Regions from separate parts of the Brumicola blandensis genome, predicted to be linked through region 2. Evidence: predicted binding sites of a transcription regulator. Region 2 holds the regulator's gene; each other region holds the start of a gene.
The links. Region 2 encodes FNR, which switches genes on or off when oxygen is low (the NO sensors DNR and NnrR bind a similar motif). Its sites were predicted from a motif close to TTGATCTAGATCAA; they were not measured.
Positions count from the first base shown of each region.

Region 1: the regulator FNR is predicted to act here: its motif matches at 5,287-5,300, upstream of phbB (acetoacetyl-CoA reductase).
Region 3: the regulator FNR is predicted to act here: its motif matches at 5,163-5,176, upstream of hemN (oxygen-independent coproporphyrinogen III oxidase).

Region 1 is NZ_JAVRIE010000002.1:401,648-409,194, forward strand. It holds gene RM544_RS06995 (PAS domain S-box protein) at 1-572, shown strand, start outside; gene RM544_RS07000 (3-deoxy-D-manno-octulosonic acid transferase) at 569-1,879, shown strand; gene RM544_RS07005 (M3 family metallopeptidase) at 2,016-4,181, opposite strand; gene purU (formyltetrahydrofolate deformylase) at 4,307-5,155, opposite strand; gene phbB (acetoacetyl-CoA reductase) at 5,487-6,209, shown strand; gene RM544_RS07020 (lytic murein transglycosylase) at 6,302-7,543, opposite strand.
Region 2 is NZ_JAVRIE010000001.1:637,157-644,703, forward strand. It holds gene RM544_RS02770 (hypothetical protein) at 1-113, shown strand, start outside; gene RM544_RS02775 (glucosaminidase domain-containing protein) at 106-882, shown strand; gene RM544_RS02780 (DUF2987 domain-containing protein) at 882-1,529, shown strand; gene rssA (patatin-like phospholipase RssA) at 1,618-2,547, opposite strand; gene ttcA (tRNA 2-thiocytidine(32) synthetase TtcA) at 2,558-3,454, opposite strand; gene uspE (universal stress protein UspE) at 3,622-4,521, opposite strand; gene fnr (fumarate/nitrate reduction transcriptional regulator Fnr) at 4,621-5,358, opposite strand; gene RM544_RS02805 (sulfite exporter TauE/SafE family protein) at 5,386-6,057, opposite strand; gene ccoS (cbb3-type cytochrome oxidase assembly protein CcoS) at 6,054-6,293, opposite strand; gene RM544_RS02815 (heavy metal translocating P-type ATPase) at 6,303-7,547, opposite strand, start outside.
Region 3 is NZ_JAVRIE010000001.1:399,377-406,923, reverse strand. It holds gene RM544_RS01715 (SDR family NAD(P)-dependent oxidoreductase) at 1-296, shown strand, start outside; gene RM544_RS01710 (DUF3718 domain-containing protein) at 501-899, shown strand; gene RM544_RS01705 (NADPH:quinone oxidoreductase family protein) at 1,017-1,991, opposite strand; gene RM544_RS01700 (phosphotransferase family protein) at 1,993-3,030, opposite strand; gene RM544_RS01695 (acyl-CoA dehydrogenase family protein) at 3,058-4,272, opposite strand; gene RM544_RS01690 (histidine phosphatase family protein) at 4,333-5,004, opposite strand; gene hemN (oxygen-independent coproporphyrinogen III oxidase) at 5,243-6,625, shown strand; gene RM544_RS01680 (zinc-dependent metalloprotease) at 6,692-7,547, opposite strand, start outside.

The DNA.
Region 1 (7,547 bases), on a different contig from region 2:
TGCGCCTAGGTAGAATGAAAATGAGAATTTTCTGGCCAGATGCGGACAGCGAATGTCAGTTTGAAGAAAATGTACTTTCTTATGCGACAGAGAAAGTATTTTTTGATGATCCAACGACACTTTTGAAGAATCTTGAGACTTTATTGAAATTTGTTATGTCCCATCAGGCTGAGCAAAAGAGCCAGCGTTTCAATGCTTTAGAGAATAAACGCCTACTGATTGCTGAAGATAATCAAATCAATCAGGTCGTATTTACTGAGATGCTTTCATATTTAAACATTGAGCTTGATATTGCGGGTGACGGAGCTGAAGCAATCAGACTAATCGAACAAAATGGCGCATACGATTTCGTGATCATGGACTGTCAAATGCCTATTATGGATGGTTTTGAAGCGACTAAGTTGATTCGTTCGTCAGATAAGCCAAGTATTGCACAACAGCGGATTATTGCTGCTACCGCTCATGGCATGGCTGAGGATTTAGAAGCCTGTTTAAAAATTGGGATGGATGATTACTTGGTTAAGCCTTTTACCCAAGAGCAACTTATCTCTGCACTTATTCGAAATTTATGACTCAAGCATATAAACCACAATGGCATCACACGATATGGCGCTGGTTGTATAACCTGCTGTTGTTGCTCTTACTTCCCTTAGCTTTACTCAAGCTTGTTTTAAAGCGCGAGAAAACGGAGGGGCAAGCTAATAAAAATAGAGAGCGCTTTGGTTTCATCGGAAAGCCCAAACAGAATGGCATCTTGATACACTGCGTGTCTATGGGCGAAGTGAATGCCGCAAAGCAACTGGTTGCGCAAATAGAGAAAGCGTATCCGGATAAAGTTATTACAATATCGACTACCTCGACAACAGGGGCTAAACAAGCTAGAGCCATTTTTAAAGACCGTGTACAGCATGTATATTTAGCTTTTGATATTCCTATTTTCGTATGGCTTTTCTTCCATAAACTAGCGCCCAGTTTAGTCATTGTTACTGAAGTGGAAATATGGCCAAATATGCTGCATCAGTGCTATAAGCGCCAGGTTCCAGCTGTGCTAGTGAATGCTCGAATGTCCTCTCATTCTTTAAAAAATTATGAGATGCTTGCGAAATTATTTCGTCCCTGCTTGCGCAAGTTCACTCTGATTTGTGCACAAGGGCAGCAAGACTTTGATAACTTTTTAGCACTAGGTGTGTATAAATCAAATCTAAAAATTAGCAATAATATGAAGTTCGATTTGCTTATCGACCAGCGAGATACTGAGCTTGCGCAACAATTAAAGACCAAACTAAATTATCAAAAACAAGCCATTTTTATTGCCGGCAGCACGCATGACTCGGAAGAACTAATCTGTATTGATAACTTTAAGCGCTTGCGTGAACAAGATGCGTCGATAGTCTTGGTGGTCGTGCCAAGGCACCCACATCGTTTTGATAAAGTCGCCCAGCTATGTTTAGCAACTGGCTTTACTACAGTGCGCGTATCTGAGCTAGAGTTGATGGGGGAACTTAGCAACATGCCCGATATTGTCCTGGTCGATACGATGGGTATGTTGAATGCATTTTACAGTTTCTCTACATTTGCCTTCGTGGGTGGAAGTTTTGTAAACAAGGGGGGGCATAACGCTCTTGAACCATCAGTATATGGTGTCCCAAGTGTGATGGGGCCAAGCATTTTTAATAACCCAGTTATTTGCGAAACCTTAGCCTCCTCAGGAGGTTTGGCGTTGATTAATACACCTGATGAGATGACCAGTATTTTAAGTGCATGGTTGACAGATAACGAGGCTAGAAAGGCTGCTGGCTCGGCTTGCCAAGAGATTGTTACAAAGAATGCCGGGGCAGTGAAAAATACCTTAGCGTTTATTCAGCAGGTTTACCCATGATAAAAACGGCGCAGTTTTTTCTGCCGATAAGCGCTCTCGAAACATAAAAAAGGCCATATCATGTTAGATTATATGGCCTTCTATTTTCGCTGGATGAGACTATCGCTCGGTGACTATCGCACGATGAGCCTGATGGCTATTCTTCGGACGTCACAGGAAATCCACGATCTCGCATCAGAGCTTCAACCTTCGCATCTCGCCCTCTAAACATACGATAGGCTTCAGCTGGGTCCATTGCGTTTCTGACAGAGAATAAGTACTTAACTAAACGTGCACCAACTTCTTCATCGTAAAAGCCGCCTGGTGCTTCTGCGAAGGCTTCTGCAGCATCCGATGTTAATACTTCTGCCCACATATACCCATAATAAGCTGACGCATAGCCTTCACTTGAAAAGATATGACCGAAATGAGTTGTTCTGTGACGCATAACAACTTCTTCTGGCATACCTAAACGGGTTAATTGTTCACGCTCAAAACTATCAGGCTCAATCTTAGCTGGATCGGTTGTGTGATACAGCAAATCCATAATGGCAGAAGACATGTACTCTGTCGTTTTAAAGCCTTCATTGAAGGTTGAGGCGTTCTTAATTTTAGCAACTAATTCCTGAGGAATCGGCTCACCCGTTTTGTAGTGCACTAGGTATGTATTGATGACTTCATCTGTGGTCAACCAACGCTCTAACAATTGTGATTGGAATTCAGTGTAGTCACGCACACCAGAGTGCGAAGTGGGGTACTTCACGTCGGCAGATAAGAAATGTAAGGCATGACCAAATTCATGGAAATACGTCTCTGCGTCATCCCAAGAGATCAGTGTTGGTTCACCATCCGCACCTTTCACGAAGTTTGAATTGTTCGAAGACAGTACGGTTTTCTCTCCGTCGAAGGTAGTGTAGCTACGATAGGTCGTTGCCCATGCACCCGAGCGTTTACCTTGTCTTGCAAATGGGTCTAGGTACCACAATCCAACTAAATTACCGCTTGTTTTGTCTTTCACTTCCCATACTTTCACGTCTGGATGAAATACAGGTACTTTACCCTCATCCACTGGCGTAAACTCAAAGTTGAATAGGCGGCCGGCAACATAAAACATCGCTTCGCGCAGTTTGTCTAGTTGCAAGTATTGTTTCACTTCGTCAGAGTCGAGTGAGTATTTGTCTTTTCTCACTTTTTCAGCGTAGAAGCGATAATCCCAAGGCTCGATGGTAATATCAGCACCTTCCGCGTCAGCGATAGCTTGCATATCTGCAACTTCTTCTTCGACACGTGCGATAGCTGCAGGCCAGACTTTTTCCATTAAGGCCATTGCGCGTTCTGGTGTTTTAGCCATGCGGTCTTCCAGACGCCATTGCGCATAGTTATCATAGCCTAGTAACTTAATTCGTTCGTGGCGTAGCGCTAAGATTTGTTTGATTAACTCATTGTTGTCAAACTGATCACCGTTGTCTCCACGACTGTAATAGGTGCGCCATACTTTTTCTCTTAACTCTCGATTCTCAGAGTAAGTTAAGAAGGGGTCCATCGATGAGCGTGTATTGGTAATCGCGTATTTACCTACTTCACCGCGGCTCTCAGCCATACCTGCTGAAGCTTTTACGAATGATTCTGGAAGCCCAGCCAATTGGTCTTCACTCAAATATAGAACGTAGTTTTCTTCATCGGCAAGAATGTTACTTGAAAATTGTGTTTGCAATGACGCAAGCTCTTGGTTTATCTCGGCGTACCGCTTTTTGTCTTCCGCGTTCAAGGTTGCCCCGTTTCTGGCAAAACCATTATAAGTTAACCAAGTCACTCGTTGTTCTTCAGTACCGAGTGCTTTTAACTCGTCGCTTTCGTAAACCGCTTTTACGCGTTCAAATAACTTTTCGTTTTGGGTGATTTTCGAAGAAAATGCGCTGATGACCGGCACCATTTCTTTTTGTATCTCTCTGAACTCAGGCGAGGATATGTTCGAACTCCATATGCCCCAGTACGTGAACACTCGGCCAAGCTCGTCGCCTGCTCGCTCCATCGCGACAATCGTGTTTTCGAAAGTGGGTGGCTCAGGGTTGTTCGCGATCGCATCAATTTCAGCGAGATTCAATTCCATGCCTTTCTCTAGAGCAGGTTTCAAATCGGCCAAAGACATGCTTTCAAAAGCGGGTACGCCACCATAAGGGCCAGCAAATTGTTCTAAAAGTACGTTCTCAATACTTTGTTGTTCGATGATTTCGGGTTTGGCTTGCTCTGTAGGTTGTTCTGAGCAGCCGGCAAGTGATAAAGCCATCGCTATTGCAGATAGGCTTAGTAGCACTTTCTTCATGTCGTTTTCCTTTTTACTTATTTGAGATGGATAGAATCTGATGCTCTATTTTCATTTGTCGCCTCAATAGTAGGCATACCGCGTTTGTAACGCAAGTATTCAGGCCATGCTAGTTGAGGCGATTGTTATGCAAAAACAACAGTTTTGTTTTGATGAATGATGACGCGATCTTGCAGGTGATATCGGATACCATTGGCTAATGCGTTGACTTCACAACGTTTCCCTTTTCTCACCATATCTAAGGAGCTGTCGCTATGACTAATACGCAGTACTTCTTGTTCAATGATTGGACCTTCATCTAAGTCTGTAGTTACGTAGTGGCATGTCGCTCCGATCAGTTTTACACCTCTCTCGTAGGCTTGTTGATAAGGCTTGGCGCCAGCAAACGAAGGTAAGAAACTATGATGAATATTAATCGCTTTACCGGCTAGCTTCTGACATAAATAATCGGGAACTATCTGCATAAAACGCGCGAGTACGGTTAGGTCAATTTGATAATGGTCGAGCAGTCTTTCGATTTCAGCGAACGCCACTTTTTTATCGCTAAAATCAATATAATGAAAGGGGACTTTGTACCAATCGGCATATTCGCGCATCTTTTCATGGTTAGCAATAATACAGGGGATGTCACACTGCAACTCACCAGTATGCCAGCGATGCAGTACGTCGATTAAACAATGGGACTCTTTGCTCGCTAGCAAAGCAACTTTCGCTTTAGTGTCTGAATTATTAAGGGTCCAACGCATATCGTACGCTTGCGCTATTTTGCTAAAAGCGTCGACAAACGCTTTGTGGCTGAGTTGAACCGAATCAGCTTCAATCTCATGGCGCATAAAAAAGCGTTGTAACTGCAAATCTGTATGATGGTTGGCCTCGAGAATATTCGCACCATGGTCAGTGAGAAATTGTGATACTGCTGCGACGAGTCCAGTTTGGTCAGGACAATCAATCACCAAACGGTAAGTGTTTTGCACATTTACTCCTTTTTTTTCAAACAATCATTCACCTTATACCACCGAGTATAACGCCGCTAAAGCGCCCATGAACAGGTATTTTTAAAACTATGCACAAAGTGAATGGAATATGCCGATTGCGCCTTAAGTTGATGATCTACATCAAGCTATTTTACTGTTTTAAAACTGGATAGACCAAAGTCTCATTTTTGTCATGTATTGTATGTATTATAAACAATCATCTCATCTATTATGGTGTGCATGAAAAGGGAGGTGGATTCACCTGCCTTGTCGAAGTCGGCCTAGAAAGGTCTCGGAAACATAGCTAGCAATAACAAAACAGGAAATGGATATGACTAGAGTAGCATTAGTAACAGGCGGGACTCGTGGTATAGGCGAAGCAATTTGTACAACATTAGCCAATAAAGGATACAAAGTTATTGCGAACTATGGCGGAAATGACGTGAAGGCGGCTGAATTTAGCGAGCGCACCGGCATTCCCGCAGTAAAATTCGACGTGTCAGATTTTACAGCAACGGCAGCCGCTATTGAAAAAATCGAAAATGATTACGGGCATATCGATATTCTAGTGAATAATGCAGGGATTACGCGCGACGGGACAATGCACAGAATGAGTTTTGAACAATGGGATGCTGTTATTCAAACTAACTTAGCATCTTGTTTTAATACTTGCCGAGCGGTGATTGACGGAATGAGAGAACGTCAGTTTGGTCGCATCATAAACGTAGGCTCTGTAAACGGCCAAGCCGGTCAGTACGGTCAAGTGAACTACGCTGCTGCTAAATCGGGTATTCACGGCTTTACCAAAGCACTAGCCCTTGAGGGCGCTGGTAAAGGCATTACCGTGAATGCGATTGCGCCTGGTTATGTCGACACTGATATGGTGCGAGCGGTGCCTGAGGACGTATTAGCTAAAATCATAAAGACAATCCCAGTTGGGCGTCTAGGTAAACCTGAAGATATTGCTAACAGCGTGGCTTTTTTAGTTGATGACGAATCCGGTTTTATTACAGGCTCAACCTTGTCTATCAATGGTGGTCAACACATGTACTAAGCCTACTTGGCTTGTATAGAGACCCATCTGAACAGAAGAGAGGCCATTTATGGCCTCTTTTTTATGCACATATAACCAAGTGCCGATAAAGTCTATTGGGTGTTCATGATAGCAGTGTAGGTTTCCTTCGATGGAAAACCATCGGCAACCAAACCATGTTTAGCTTGGAACTGACTGATACCTGAGCGTGTCGCAGGACCAATAATGCCGTCAGCCCCGCCGACATCAATCCCAAGCGCGTTCAATTTTCGTTGCATATTTGCCATTTGTGAAACGCTGTAGCTAGGTAAGTCAGGGAGTGCTTTACTCAGCTCATCGTTACCCAAAATACGGTTTGCCAATTGACCCACTGCAATGCCGTAGAACTCAGAATTATTCCATCGCAGAATGACATCGAAGTTATGATATACCAAAAATGCAGGACCCTGATGGCCAGCGGGAATGATGAGTTTTGAGGGTATCGATGATTCCCCTAAGCTCTGGCCATTTGTTTTAGTCAGTGCCATTGCGGTCCAATGTGAGATTTCTTTCTTATCGCTTCCTAGCGTTGAATAATCAAATGCTTCTGGAAGTGTGACCTCTCTTCCCCAGCGCAGGCCAGGCTTCCAACCTAAGTTAGCGAGGAAGTTTGCGGCTGATGCTAGGGCGTCTTTTTCACTGTTCCAAAGGTCGATTTTTCCATCATCATCGCCATCGATGGCATATTTCATATACGCAGTCGGCATGAACTGAGTATGGCCCATTGCACCTGCCCATGAACCGATCATCTGTTCTTTATTGAGTGATTCGCGTTCCATCAGTTTCAATGCCAATATCAACTCACCGGTAAAGTATTCGCTTCTGCGAGGATCACAGGCGAGTGTTGCCAGGGAGTCTAGTGTAGACATCTTACCTTTGTAATTGCCAAAATTTGTTTCCAATCCCCAAAAGGCTAACAAATAATGACCTGGAATGCCGAATCGACGCGTCAACTCTTTTAGAAATTCATCGTGTTCTTTGAGTGCGGCTTTGCCTTTATCAATGCGCCAGTCGTTTACACGCTTGCTATAGTAACTCGGAAACGTCTGCACAAACTCAGGCTGATTTCGATCGTATTCAAGTACTTTTGGAATTTGTTTAAGTCTAGGGATTTCAGTTTGGATTAAATTAACACTGACCCCTTTTTCTTCTGCAGTGATGGCCAGTGTTTCTTTGCATTGTTCGAAGTCTATCGCTTCTGCGTTCTCATCGACGATAGTTTGTGCCATTGCGCCAAAACTAGACAGGCTGATTGCATTGGCGACGATGAAAATAGATAGGTAGTATTGAAGAGATTTATTGATGTTTTTCGTCATTCCT
Region 2 (7,547 bases):
GCCCTTTGTTCTTTAATTTTAAAGGGATCCTGTACAATGATTTATTTGGTGGCATTAGCGAGGTTCAAAATGCGCCAGAACATTCAGAAGAGGAAACACACTTTGATGCATAAGTTAAAGATAATTTCGATCGCAATTACGGTTTTGCTTCTTGTTGTATTCTCTGTTTATTTTTTACAGCCCCAAAAATCTGAAATTCAAGAAATCCCACAATCGGTGAGTGCCAAGCAAGCCATTCCCGACTTTGCAGAAATTAAACAGACCACAGAAAAAAAGAAGGCGTTTTTTTCCTATCTCCGTCCTGAGGTTGAAACACAGAATGCCCACATTTTGCTACAACGAGAGTTCGTTCATGGACTCCGTGCTAAACATATTGCAGAAGAGCAAATTACCGAAAACCAAATGGAAGAACTTCTTTGGCTTATGAAGGAGTACAGAGTAGAGGAAAATGATGATCTAGAACTCGTTTTTGACAAACTTTTAACGCGTATCGACATTGTTCCGGTAGAATTAGTACTCGTTCAAACTGCGAATGAAAGCGCTTGGGGCACATCGAGGTTTGCTAGAAAAGGTTATAACTTTTTTGGATTGTGGTGTTTTAGGAAAGGCTGTGGCTTTGTTCCTAAAAGACGTAACGATGGCGCTGCGCATGAAGTGGCTAAGTTTGATGATTTGTCGACAGGTATGTACACCTATTTGAGAAATTTAAATCGACATGATGCATATAAAGAGATGCGTGCAATCAGAAAGCAATTACGTGACCAAATGAAACCAATATCAGCCACGGCGCTTACCGAAGGTTTGACCAAGTATTCCGAGCGTGGTGACGACTATGTCGTTGAGCTTAAACATATGATAAGAACAAATCAGGATTTGATGTAATGAAGAAAGCAATTGTTGGGACTGTATTAGCATTGGGATGCGCGTTTATCGCTTCTCCTGCGCTGGCAGATGAAGTCGAAGTCGCTTACAAGACATTCTATAGTCATGTAAAGAAATTAGACAATGAGGATACACAGGCCCTGCAATTCGCTTTCGGTTTTACTTATGTACAAAATGGTAAGCTTTGTCATATAAATTCAGCTCGGATTAGCACCGAAAAAAAGCAAATGCCATTGAAAGTGAGCAAAGAGCAGCGCTTTACGATTCAATCAGAAAAGGCACTTAATCTTGCTAATGCAAAGGTAGTCATAGACTTCAAAGAACCGTCAAACCAATGTGACATTTCAGTTCAGTTGGAAACAAAACCTGAATACTTAAAAGAGAACTATACTTTCGAAGAATTAAGCTTTCTGTACCAGCAATACGAAGCCTTCTTCAATGAAATGGGAAGTTTTCTGTCGTTTATGATGCCCAACGTAAGTGGTCTAATGTTTCAATTTGAAGATACAAACCTAAGCGAAGCAACTAAAACGGGTGAAAGAGTAAGTGAAGGCACCTTGATGTTAAATGACGAGTGGTTTGAAAATGAAAGGGGCCTTAGATTACAGCGAAAGCCGTTACGCATAACCGCTATAGCTACTAAGTAATAACGCTTAAGGCTAGTTAGCAAGGGAACTCATTGCCTTTGGCACCTTCATTCCCGTTAGCGTAGTGACTCCTGTTAAAATAGACCTTCTAGTGCTTCTCTTTTAAACCAGCAGCTACTTTGTCCATGCCTAATTGATAAAGTAGCTGTTCGGATAGTCTTTCAACCGCCTGACTCCCTTTCTCTGCTACTTCAATCGCTCTATGAAACTCGAGGATGCCTACATCTCTCAGCTGTGGTTCAATTAAAATGTCAGGTGGCTCGCCTGCTAACCTAGATCGTGTCACACGTGCTTGCAAGATTTCCAGCGAACTACTCATAACACTGACAATACCAGGAGGCGTCGCCTTGTTTGGTTTAGGCTCCGGAGAAAACCACTTCTTCATAAAGCCTTCACTAGCGCGATCGAGTAAATCATCAGTACGCTTTTGATTCTCTTCATGTTCTTTTTCACATGTTTCTATCAATCTAGGACGAAAATCAGCACTGAGATTTACTGCTATCACAAAATCAGCACCTAGCTGTCGGCATTGATTCACCGGAACAGGGTTAACGACGGCGCCGTCAACTAACCAGCGGCCTTGGTGGTGAACTGGGCTGAATAGAGCAGGGATTGCGCAGGAAGCTTGAATAGAATCACCAAGTTCACCTTGATTAAAGACAACTTCTTTCCCAGAGTACAAATCTGTTGATACGCAAGCAAATGGTATATTCATCTCATCAAAGCGTTCAGCACAAAACTCATCTTTAAGTTTGTCGAATACTTTTTGACCACTTGCTAAACCACCACGCTTAAAGCCAACACCCAGTAATCTAAAAACTTGCCATTCGGTTAAGGTGTTTGCCCATGCTTCAAGTTCGTCTAACTTACCACTGGCATAGGCAGCCCCTACGTAGGCCCCAATTGAACATCCGGCGATGACATCAATTTGTATGCCGGCACGCTGTAACGCGCGAATAACCCCAATATGGGCCCAACCTCTGGCTGCTCCTGCACCTAATGCAAGTCCAATTTTCATGAAATTCCTTTTACAAGTTTGCTATTTGAATCACTAAAGATTCATCTATGTTAGTCGAAGAGACTTCTTCACTATTGAAGTCATACGCTTTACGTTCGGAACTGCGGTCTATTTGCAGCCCCTTGAAGTCAAATAAGTCGGTATCAGCCAATTGGCTCGGGATAATGCTCTTTGTAGCATTAAAGATATTCTCGACTCTGCCAGGCGTTTGTCTATCCCATTCATTCAACATTGCTTTCACGTTTTGACGTTGCAAGTTTTCTTGTGAACCACAAAGGTTGCATGGAATGATAGGGTACTCTCGAATTGCAGCCAGTGAAGCGATATCTTTCTCGCGGCAGTAGGCTAGAGGGCGAATGACGATGTTGCGCTTATCATCTGATAAGAGCTTTGGTGGCATGGATTTTAGCTTGGCACCATAGAACATGTTTAAAAAGGTTGTTTCCACCATATCATCCATGTGATGACCCAAGGCGATTTTAGTCGCGCCAATTTTTTCAGCGAAGGAATATAAACTTCCGCGCCTTAAACGTGAACACAATCCACATGTGGTTTTTCCATCTTCTATTTTGGACTTAACAACAGAGTAGGTGTCTTTATCGATAATATAATAAGGAATATTTTTCTGTTCCAAATAACTCGGTAGAATATCCTCTGGAAAACCGGGTTGCTTTTGGTCCAAGTTAACGGCGATAACCTCAAAATTAATCGGGGCTGATTGCTGTAAACTAAGCAAAATGTCCAACATCACAAAGCTGTCCTTGCCACCACTAATGGCAGCCATAACAACATCACCATCTTCAATCATCTGATAGTCTGCTATCGCTTTGCCCACATTTCTGCGAATGCGCTTTACGAGTTTGTCATTGTTATATTTTTGCTTAGGTAAGTTTGAAGTTTGAACCACTGTGTATGCCTGTGAATGTGCCGACCTATAAAAGTATGGATGATGCTCGCATACCTAATCTTTGGCGCACATTTTAAAGCTTGTTGTCTGGGTAAGCAAACAAGGAATGAAAAGAGATGCCCGATTTAGGCATCTCTTTGGTTTTGTGTAAAAACGAGGGTGTTTGTTTATGGCTTTATGATGAGCGTGTCACAATTAACCGCATCGATAATCATTTCTGCAGTATTCCCCAACAGGGCTGCTGAAATACCTCTTCGCCCAACAGATCCTATTATCAGTAAATCTGCGTCCAGTTCATTACTTAGCTTAGGAATAACATCTTCAGGCAAGCCCTCTAGTACATGCATCGTAGCATCCTGAAGGGAATGAGTCGTGGCTAGCTCATTCAACTTATTCGTATGTCTTTCTTGTACTGAACGATTGTAAACTTCTGGCGCAAAATTCGGGACTTCCACGGCAATGTGCACAGGCGCGCCAGCATAAGAATTGGCCAAGTGAAGTGTTGAGTTCGTCAATTTAGCTAGCTCATTTCCTGTTTCAGCGATTTTATCACTCAAGCTTATATGCTGATCATCTTTAGCTGAAACACCAATAGAAGCAAGGACTTTACCATTATTTGTCCATTCATGATCTTTGACCAAAAGCACATCAACAGGCGCGTTGCGCAAAATATGCCAATCATTCGGTGTGAAAATACTAGATGCTAACATGCCATGCTTCTTAGTGGATTTCACAATCAGGTCACATGATTCTTCCTGGCAAGTTTCCACCACGGATTCATGCAACTTCTTTTGCCATTTAATCTTGGTGCTAATGTTAACGTCAGTAGTTAGTTCCTTTAGCAGGGCAGTTAGGTTAAGCGATTCATGTTCTAACATTGCCTGTTTCATTTCGTAGCGTTCGTCGCTTGTGAGGATCGCGGCCATGTCATATGACTTATCGTAAATTGAGGATAGGGCAACGACGCTAGCACCGGTTTTTTCAGCAAGGAAAATAGCTCGATTGAGTGAAGGTTGTTGTTTTGTGCTTGGGTCAATGACAGCTAAAATTTTGCTACAAGTAAACATAGTGTTCTCCAGAACGTTGTTATCTATGTATATTGTAGATATTTATGGGCAATGTGCTAGTAACCACATTGCCCCAGATCAAGTTTGCGAATAATAAACTTAACAAACTTGGGTAAAGTTTATTTCCATATCGGGAAGGCGTTGCTTTATGCCGTCGAAATCACTAATAGTGATTAACTTGCCATCAACCTTAATCAGATCTTCTTTTTGGAATCGGGTTAGCAAGCGGCTAATAGTCTCAACCGTCAAGCCCAAATAATTACCAATTTCATTACGCGTCATCGATAAATTGAATTGCTTGGCGGAAAAGCCTCGTTCTTCAAATCGCTGAGATAAGTGACTTAAAAAGTGAAGAAGACGCTCTTCTGCGCTTCTTTTACTGAGTAACATCATCAAATCGTGGTCGTGTTTGATTTCAGCACTCATGAAACGCATGATTTGTTGTCTTAGTTTTGGAAATCTGACTGACATCTCATCTAAGGTCTCGTAAGGCAGTTCGCACACCATTGCAGTTTCTAACGCTTGGGTATAACTGCCATGCTTATCGTCTTTCAATGCGTCGAATCCGATAATATCGCCAGGGAAGTGGAACCCAATAATCTGCTCAACACCGTCTTTATCACTAACATAAGATTTAAATGAACCTGAACGTACGGCATATAATGAATGGAATTTGTCACCATAACGGACTAATTTATCGTTTTTATGAAGGGGTTTTTTTCGCTCAATGATATCGTCCAAGGTATCAAGTTCATTTTTGTTTAAACTAACCGGTAAACACAAATGACTAAAGCTACAACTTTGGCAGTGAATTGAGAGTTCTGGACCTTTTGCCATGACTTACTCTTTTTGATGATTTTCAGATCAATTATTACCTGTAACAAGGTCGTAGGTCAAGATCAAAGAAAACGCAAGTAGTAGAATAGCAATCATTTTTCGAGTGTATTTATGTTGAAAAATGGGCAGTAAGAAACCTGCACCAAGGCTAGTTGCCATGACCGCAGGTAGCGTCCCCAAGCCAAAGAACAACATCATCGAAGCGCCTTGATAAACACTTTCGCTTGCCAATGACCAACTGAGCATGGAGTAGACTAAACCACAAGGCAGCCAACCCCAAATCATCCCGTAAGCTATTGTGTATAATGGGTTTTTAAATGGGATAAGCTTTTTACCAATCGGGGAAATATGTCGCCAAAGATGGCTTCCCAGGCGTTCTAGTGCTGAAAGGCCTTTGTACCAATCACTGATATAAAGTGCCAGCAACACCATAAACACGATGCTAATTATTTGAAATATTGGGAACGCGTTATTCGCACTGGTGCTTATTATGCTGCCAATATACCCTGTTAACGCGCCAGCTGCGGTATAACTCAATATACGACCAATGTTGTAGGCACAGATATAGGTGAGTTGTGAAACGTTTTTCGGAATAGCAAAGGTGAAAGCACTAGCAATACCGCCACACATGCCTATGCAGTGTACCCCCCCAGCAAGCCCAATTAAAAATGCACTTAATAGATTGAAATCGGGATTCAACGCTTTGGTTCTTTTTTGTCTTTAGCTAATTCAGCCTGTTGTTCGTTCGCGTTGCTATCCGCTGCGTCATTCGTCTTTTCAGCACTTTCTGACTTGATATCGTCATCAAATAGAATGCTGTACCCTTGACGATCTAAGTCTTCAAACTGATTACTTTTTACTGCCCAAAAGAATACACCGATAGCAATTCCGACGATGATAATGGCTAATGGGATCAATACATAAATGATACTCACGGCTTCTTCCTAGCTGTTGCGCATTAAACGCGTGGAATTATACACCACTATAATAGAACTTATCGACATCCCTAGAGCCGCCATCCAAGGTGTTAGAAATCCACCAATGGCAAAAGGTAATACAAGTATGTTGTATGACAGCGCCCACGCAATATTCTGCTTAATCTTTCGCTTAGTACGTTTGGCCATATTGATGACATGTAATAGAGAGGCTAAGTCTTGATTCAATAAAATAACATCAGCCGCATTTTTAGCCAGATCAGATGCATTTCCCACCGCGACGCTAACATCTGACACTGCTAAAACAGGTGCATCATTAATACCATCACCCAGCATTAATACACTGCGCCCATTTGCTTGAAGTTGTTTTATGTACATCAGTTTTTGTTCAGGTGCTTGTTCAGCCACGGTATTTTTAATATTTAGGCTGTTAGCGACATGTGTCACATTCTGTAAGGTATCACCACTTAATATTGTTTGCTCGTAGGGAGCTAAGGCTTTGATGACGTCTACCACATCTTCTTTTAACTTATCTCTTAACCAGAATGCTGAGACAAGTGTGTCGTTTTCACTCAGGAGTACGTTTGCCCCCTGAAGTTCATTTCGTTGTTGTTCACTGAGCGCTTCGGCCGGAATCTTCCCTAGAATGTAATTCGGAGAGCCGATATGGTATTGATTTTTTCCAATTTTACAATTTAAGCCTTTACCTATGACTACTTGCAAATCATCCACGGCGAATAAATCAGTCTGCGTTTCTAATGATCCGAATGCCTTAGCAATAGGGTGCTCAGACTGCAACTCTATACTTTTTGCGATGCTTCGATATTTATCGATTGACGCTGATTCGTTATCAGCAAACCAAGACTTGTCTATTGTGAATTCACCATGGGTTAATGTACCTGTTTTATCAAATACAATGTCGGTAACTTCAGTAAGCTGCTCAAGAGCGTCAGCTCGTTTAAGCAAAATACCTTGCTTGTTTAACCTAGCCATTGCGCATGTAAGGGCAGATGGCGTCGCCAAGCCTAGTGCACACGGGCAGGTTGCGACAAGTACCGATATCGTAATCCAAAAGGCGTGCTCATTGCCTTGGTAAGCCCAAAATGCATAGGTAAGTGCTGAAATCGTTAAAACAGCTACCACAAAGTAACGACTCAGTTTATCCGCAATGAGAGCCACTTTGGGCTTACTTGATAGGGCAGTTTCTTGCAATCTAAGTATTTGATTCACCATTGCATGTTTGAGGGTTTTACT
Region 3 (7,547 bases), 240 kb from region 2:
CATACGTGGCAGCCAAACATGCAGTTGCTGGTCTTACCAAAACGGCCGCTGTCGAATATGGTAGATATAATATTCAGACTAATGCAATTTGCCCGTTTTTTAGCCCAACTAATATTATGGATGTAGAGGGACTCGACAATGAGGAAGTTAGAGCGACTCTAGCAAAAGGTACTCCGATGAAAAGGCTGGGTGACCCTCAGGAAATGGTGAATGTCATGATACTCATGCTCTCCCCAGGCAATACGTATATGAATGGACAAACTATTGCCGTAGATGGTGGAGTCACGTCTTGGTAGGCCTACAGAGCTTTCAAGCGAATTTATACGACCTTAGTAGCAAAAAAGCCAGAACACATAAACCCATGATTTAATTAACAAATACAAATATTGACCTGATTTTTTGGTATTGAATGAGATACTTTTGTATTCGCGCAATTAATGAACATTATCCTTGGGCTGTTTAATATTCATCTCGTCCAAACAAACCAAGGTGTAATTATCATGTTGAAAACGAAATTATGTGTTCTAGCTGCTGTATTACCTTTGACTTTCGCTTCTGCGCCAAGTCAAGCCAATGAAGTTGCTGCCGCACTTTCAAACATTTGTAACATTGTTGTCGCTGACGATAAAAGCGAGTTACGTAAGAAAATCAAAACAGTGAGTTCTAACTTTAGACTTAAACTGAAAGACTATTATACAGGCGTTAAATGCAATGGTAATAGTATGATCCGCACTGCAGTTTTGAATGACGCAGTTGAAGCAGGTACTTTATTAGTGAAGAAAATGCCTAAAAAGCACCTTGCTGCTCCTGAAGAAGATGGCAAAACATTACAAGCGTGGATAGATGAACAAGGTAAAGGTGATAGTGCAATTGCTGTTGCGCTCCTAGACCGAATCTAAGACTTTTCAAACCATATTGAAAACCAGTTCAACATGGTAGGCGGAGGAAACTTTGCCTTTAAGGTGACTCTAACGAGTCACCTTTTTTATTTCTAGTTATTTCTAAATAATAGTCATCTATGGCTTAATGACCACTTTCCCCTTCACTTTTCTATCCGTCACTTTATTGATAGCTGCAATAGCGTTTTCTAATGAAAAGCGTTCATCAACAACCACTTTAATCTTACCCTGAACATACCATGTCAGTAACTCTTTCATATTTGCCATGAAGTCCTGTGGTTGATGCTGAGTGAAGGAACCCCAGAATACGCCAAGTACTGCAAATCCTTTAACCAATGCTAAATTCACTGGGAATTTTGGAATCTCTCCCCCTGCAAAACCAATCACGAGTAATCGACCATTCCATGCCATACTGCGACTGCAGGTATGAAACATATCACCGCCGACACATTCATAAACCACGTCAGCGCCCTTGCCATTCGTGTGCTCTTTTATGGCTGCTTTCAAATCTTCATTACTATAGTTGATGCAAATATCGGCACCATTTTGTTTGGCTACTTCACACTTGTCATCCGTTGAACAAACAGCAATCACCTTCGCTCCCATGATCTTCCCAATTTGGACAGCTGCCAAGCCAGTGCCACCAGCAGCACCTGTTACCACGAGTACATCATCAGCGCTAAGTTGTGCACGTTGCTTCAAAGCGTGGTGGGCTGTTGCGTGGGCAGTCACGAGGGCTGATGCCTCGTCCAAGGGTATACCATCTGGAATGGGTATCGTATGAGAGGCAGGCAAAGCAACTTGTTCCGCATAGCCGCCTAACATACAAAGCCCGATAACATTTTGTCCTACTTTCAAGTGCGGAACGCCTTCACCTACTTCGGCTACGGTTCCTGCAACCTCACTACCCGGAATAAAAGGTAGCTCAGGTTTCATTTGATACAAGCCCTGAACGAGTAAACTGTCAGGAAAGTTAACGCCGGCTGCCTCTACATTGATGACAACCTGCCCTTTCTCTGCGCTAGGTGCTGGTACATCGGTAAACTCCAACTGTTCTACTGGCGCAAATTCTTTACAAACAATCGCTTTCATATTAGTTCCCTTCTTTTGTTGCGCTTAGCGCTAATTGAGATAACGGCTTCAACAATGCTTCTAGTTCCAAGGCTTTTGGATTTGACGCATTGCCATCCTTTGCTCTTTTCACTACCCCTTGAACGATAGAGAACAGTCTAAAGAAACTAAACACAATGTAAAACTGCCAATTCGGAATATCAGCAATTCCCATTCTTTCGCAGTATTTTTCAAGGTATTCTTTTTCGCTCATTATGCCAAGCTCAGCTCGATTAACACCGCCTAAACCAGGCACGTTACCCATATTAGCAGGAAGGCGAAGCTGCATACATTGGTAAGCAAGATCAGCATAAGGATGACCGAGTGTTGAGAGCTCCCAATCCAAGATGGCAATTAATGAATGGGTATTATTATCAAACACCATGTTATCGAGTCGGAAATCTCCATGTACAATCGCTGTTTTTCCATCATCTGGGACTAAGTTTTCGTCAAGCCACTGAATGAGTTGATCTGCATCTGAATTTTCTTCGGTTTTAGACGCATAATACTGCTTCGTCCAGCGGTCAAGTTGCCTCGCAAAATAGTTACCTGGTTTGCCAAAATCGCTCAACCCGACTTTTTCGGGATTAACCTGATGAAGCTCGCTCAAGGCTAAGTTCATCTGATCATAAATGGTCGCTCTTGCCGCATTATCCGTTCCTAGCTTTTTCAAGCTAGCATCCCAATAAATATCGCCATCAATAAATGACATGAGATAAAACTGGCTACCGATAACCTGCGGGTCAGAGCATAAATGGATCGCCCTTGGTACTGGCACAGCCGTAGTTTGAAGCGCCGCAATAATACGATACTCTCGATCCACAGCGTGCGCAGATTTTAGTAGTTTGCCTAAAGGCTGTCGCCTCAAAACAAATGTCCCTTCAGACGTCGTTAATTTGAATGTTGGGTTACTTTGGCCGCCCGAAAATTTCTCAATTTTACGCAGCTCACCTAAGTCTAAGCCCACACTTTGTACATAGTCTTGCAAAACGCCTATATCTGGCGTCGTTTCAAAAGACATCATTCTCAGCCTATTTTTTCAAAGTGCTTATTCAGCAGCCTGCTTCACTAGATTACGACCAAGTTGCATCATATGAACTTGATCAGGCCCATCAGCTAGCCTGATGGTTCGAGCGTATGCCAAGGTAGCACTGAGCACAGTGTCTTGTGATGTCCCCATAGCACCATGCATTTGTATTGCTTCATCTATTACTTCGCAAGCCATCTTAGGCGCTACAATCTTTATTGCAGCAATGATGTTTTTCGCTACCTTGTTGCCATATTTATCCATATGATCTGCTGCTTTCAGGGTCAGTAGCCTGGCTTGTTCAATCTTACAATACATGCTTGCAATGCCTTCTCTCACCGACTGTTGCTTACTTAAAGGTTGACCAAACGCTACTCTTTGTTCAACACGCTCACAAGCCATATCTAAGGCTCTTTGTGCACAACCTATCAAACGCATACAATGATGAATTCGGCCCGGACCGAGACGCCCTTGTGCAATTTCAAAACCCTTGCCTTCGCCGACCAATAAGTTTGATGCGGGCACTCTTACATTGTCGAACAATACTTCAGCATGACCAACAGGTTCATCTAAATAACCCATTGCAGACATAGGACGAACAACAGTTACTCCGGGCTGGTCAAGAGGCACAAGAATTTGAGATTGTTGCTGGTGTCTTGCCGCTTTCGGATCAGTTTTACCCATGACGACCATGATTTTACAATTCTCGTTCATCGCGCCACTGGTGTACCATTTGCGACCATTAATAACGTACTCTTCGCCATCACGAGTAATAGAAGTTTCGATATTAGTAGCATCTGATGATGCGACTTCTGGCTCAGTCATCGCGAATGCTGAACGGATCTCACCGTTTAACAATGGCTCTAACCATTGCTTCTTTTGTTCATCATTCCCATACTTTGCTAAGACTTCCATGTTGCCAGTATCGGGCGCGCTGCAGTTAAAAATTTCTGAGCTCCACAAAGACCGTCCCATTAGTTCGCATAAAGGCGCATATTCTAAGTTAGACAAACCCGCACCGTGAGGTAGATATTCTTCAGGTAGAAATAAATTCCAGAGACCAGCTTCCCTCGCCTTCGCTTTAAGTTCTTCCATTAAATCAGGCGTTTTCCAAGGTGACTGACCACTATGTACTAAGTCGTGATACTTTTCTTCGTTTGGATACACATGCTCTTGCATAAAAGCATCCAATTTTTCAATTCGAGCTTTAGTTTCTTCACTGTAATCAAAGTTCATATTTCTATCCTTTTTCACTCATCGTGTTTATATTCTGTCGCCCAGTTTCTGTGTACATAGCTAACTGTAGGTAATTAATGGGATATGCTCGGGTGTATCTAAATGCCCAACGTTATTAAAGCTACTGAGTTGAATCCCATCTTTGTTGAAGTAAAAATGGCTAACGCTGGTGTTCTTAATCTGTAAATTAAAATTCACTGTTTTATCGATACTCAAATCCAGCATATTCATCATCGTAATCGCAATAGCACCGCCAGAACTTGCTACCAGTACATGCTTAGCCTCAGAGGCGCATACATTATCAACAGCTTGTTTCACCCGACCGGTAAACTGCTCCCATGTTTCGGGTAATGCCCCTGGCAACTCACCTTTTGACCAAGCAAACATTGCAGCTTTGAGTAAGCGATAGAAAGCGGCTCTTGGCGCGTTACTCGCAGGCCTTTGTTCAGGAAATACTTTCAAATAGGCACTAACCACAGCATTGAAATCAAATTCATTCCAACCGGCATCTATCTCTTGAGCTAAACCGCAACTCAAGCCTTTTTGGATCCCGCTGGCAGTTTCCTTGTGTCGGAGCATATCGCCAGTAATGATGCTATCAAAACGAATATTCCGTTGAGCAAAGTACTCACCTAATAATTCTGATTGCTTGATACCCACATCACTTAGTTTGTCATAATCAGCAGCTCCAAAAGATGCTTGACCATGTCTCACTAAATATAACTGCCCCATAGGTCGTTTCCTTATCATTCATTATCAGCGCCAATCTTGCGCTTAAGTGCCGCACTAAAAAAACACTTATCGTTAACAAAATGTTATTTCCTTTGGGTTAATAAGTGTAATTGATTGTAGTGATATAGTCTGATTAGCGAATGATATGTGGGAAAACGCTGTTTGAGATCAATATTTGGGGGGACAATGATAGATATACTGCACCTAAATTCGTACTTAGCATAAAAGAAGAGTTTGCATGGCAGCCCTAGAATATTTTGACAAGAGCATTCTGAACAAATACAACACCGCAGGACCACGATACACTTCTTATCCTACGGCACTGTCGTTTCATGATGGCTTTACAGAAGATGAATTTGAATCCTTAATTGTCGAACAGTCTCAAGGTAAATCAAAACAGGCACTGTCTTTATATATTCACATCCCTTTCTGCCATTCGCTCTGTTATTACTGCGGATGCAATAAGATAGTGACGCGCCACAAGCATAAAGCCGATCAATATTTAGCGTTTCTGTTCAAAGAGATTGAACACCGTAGTCAACAATTTTCTGCCTTTCAAGTGTCACAAATCCACTTAGGTGGTGGCACCCCTAGCTTCTTAGATAAAACACAGCTGCAAACTTTGATAAACAAATTGAAGGCTTCATTTACCTTTTCTAACGAACTAGAAGCAGGCATTGAAGTTGACCCAAGACAAATTGAGTTAAGCTACGTTGATGATCTTGCCAGTGTTGGCTTTAACCGTTTAAGTATTGGTGTTCAGGATATCAACAAGCAAGTCCAAGAAAAAATAAATCGGGTACAAAGCACCGAGTTTATTTGTCAGTTAGTAGAGCGAGCGAAACAGTTTAATTTTCGTTCTATCAATTTGGATTTAATTTATGGCCTCCCTCTGCAAACCGCAGAAACCTTTATTGAAACACTGGAAAAGGTGATTGAGATTGACCCTGATCGCATTTCAATGTTCAGCTATGCTCATCTGCCATCGCAGTTTGCTGCACAACGGAAAATCAAAGATGAATGGCTACCTGACGCAGATAGTAAGTTCGACCTCCTTCGATTAGGCATCGACTACTTAACTAAAGCTAGCTATGTATTCATAGGCATGGATCACTTTGCGAAGCCCGATGATGAATTAAGCAAAGCGCTTAAAGCGGGTCACTTGCATAGAAACTTCCAAGGCTATACCCCTAAATCGCATTCAGCGCTGTTAGGCTTGGGCGTCAGCTCCATAAGTAGTATTCATTCGTTTTATGCGCAAAATGAAAAAGATCTTAAAAGTTACTATCAAGCTGTCGAGAGTCAGGGTTCTGCAATTATTAAAGGGCTTGCTCTTAACAATGATGATCAGATCAGAAGACATGTCATTCATAGCCTAATGTGTAACTTCGCATTGAATAAGCGAAGCATTGAAGATCGCTATAGTATTCATTTTGATGAGTATTTTTCTGACGCCTTACAAGACTTGCAAAGCTTTGTGAACGATCAGCTGGTGACAATAGACGAGCACTCTATTCAAATCGCAGATAGAGGAAGAATGTTGGTGCGAAACATTTGCATGAGCTTTGACCAGTATTTGTCTCAACCTGCTCATCAACTGCGCTATAGTCGCGTTATATAAATTCACAAAAAAAGACGACTCATCTGTTAAAGGTAAAGTCGTCTTTTGTTCTTACTCACTTTTCGTTTATATGGGTGAACCCGGCGGCAATTGTTTCACTGCAAAGCTTCCCAGCCAAACACCACTTTGCCAATAATGTTCAATATACTTCAAGAGCACTTTGCCTTCAGGCGATTTATCTTTCCTCTTCAACCACCCTTGGTAAGACAACAACTGCGCTTGCATTTGTAATTTAACATCGGGTGATAATTCATCTGACATCATGGTATCGAAGTAAATACTAAGTGCAGTCTGTCGAATACGCTGTTCTAAAGTATCGCTCGACTTCAGCTTGATCAGTTTTTCAAAGACGTTCTTCGTTACGGCCTCTACGCTAGGAATCGACTTATCAATACTATGCTGGTAGGCGAGCCTATTAAGCCTAATTGGCTCAAGAAGCATGTTAATTGAGTAACCAGCTGCGGCCTCTGCGGCACTAATTGGGTCAAATGCAATGCCCATGCGTCCTTTAAAGCTTTCTCGATTCCGGTTGCTACCGTAGGACTTAGGGTTAATTAAAGCACTGATCTCATTAGATAGGCGCAAATAGTCGGCACTAGCACTTTCAAGCATCAGGTCAAGGGCTTTGAACTGTTGCTCACCGCTTACAAAACTATTGCCCTTTAAGCTTTTACCCTGTTGTTTCACTTCATAATCGTAGTTCACACCGGAAATCTGCTTTACTAGAGCATCAAGCTGATAACGGTGAGAGTAATAAATAGGCACTAATCTTTCTTCTAGTGAAGATAAAGCCTCACCTAGTGGGAGTGAGTTTGCCCCGAAGTTTGCTAGCGCAACATTTCGGACCGCTGACATTCGCTCGAATTCTTTTATTGCGTTACTTCCATTATCCCATAGGTGACCATCTGCAGAGGCTCTTTTG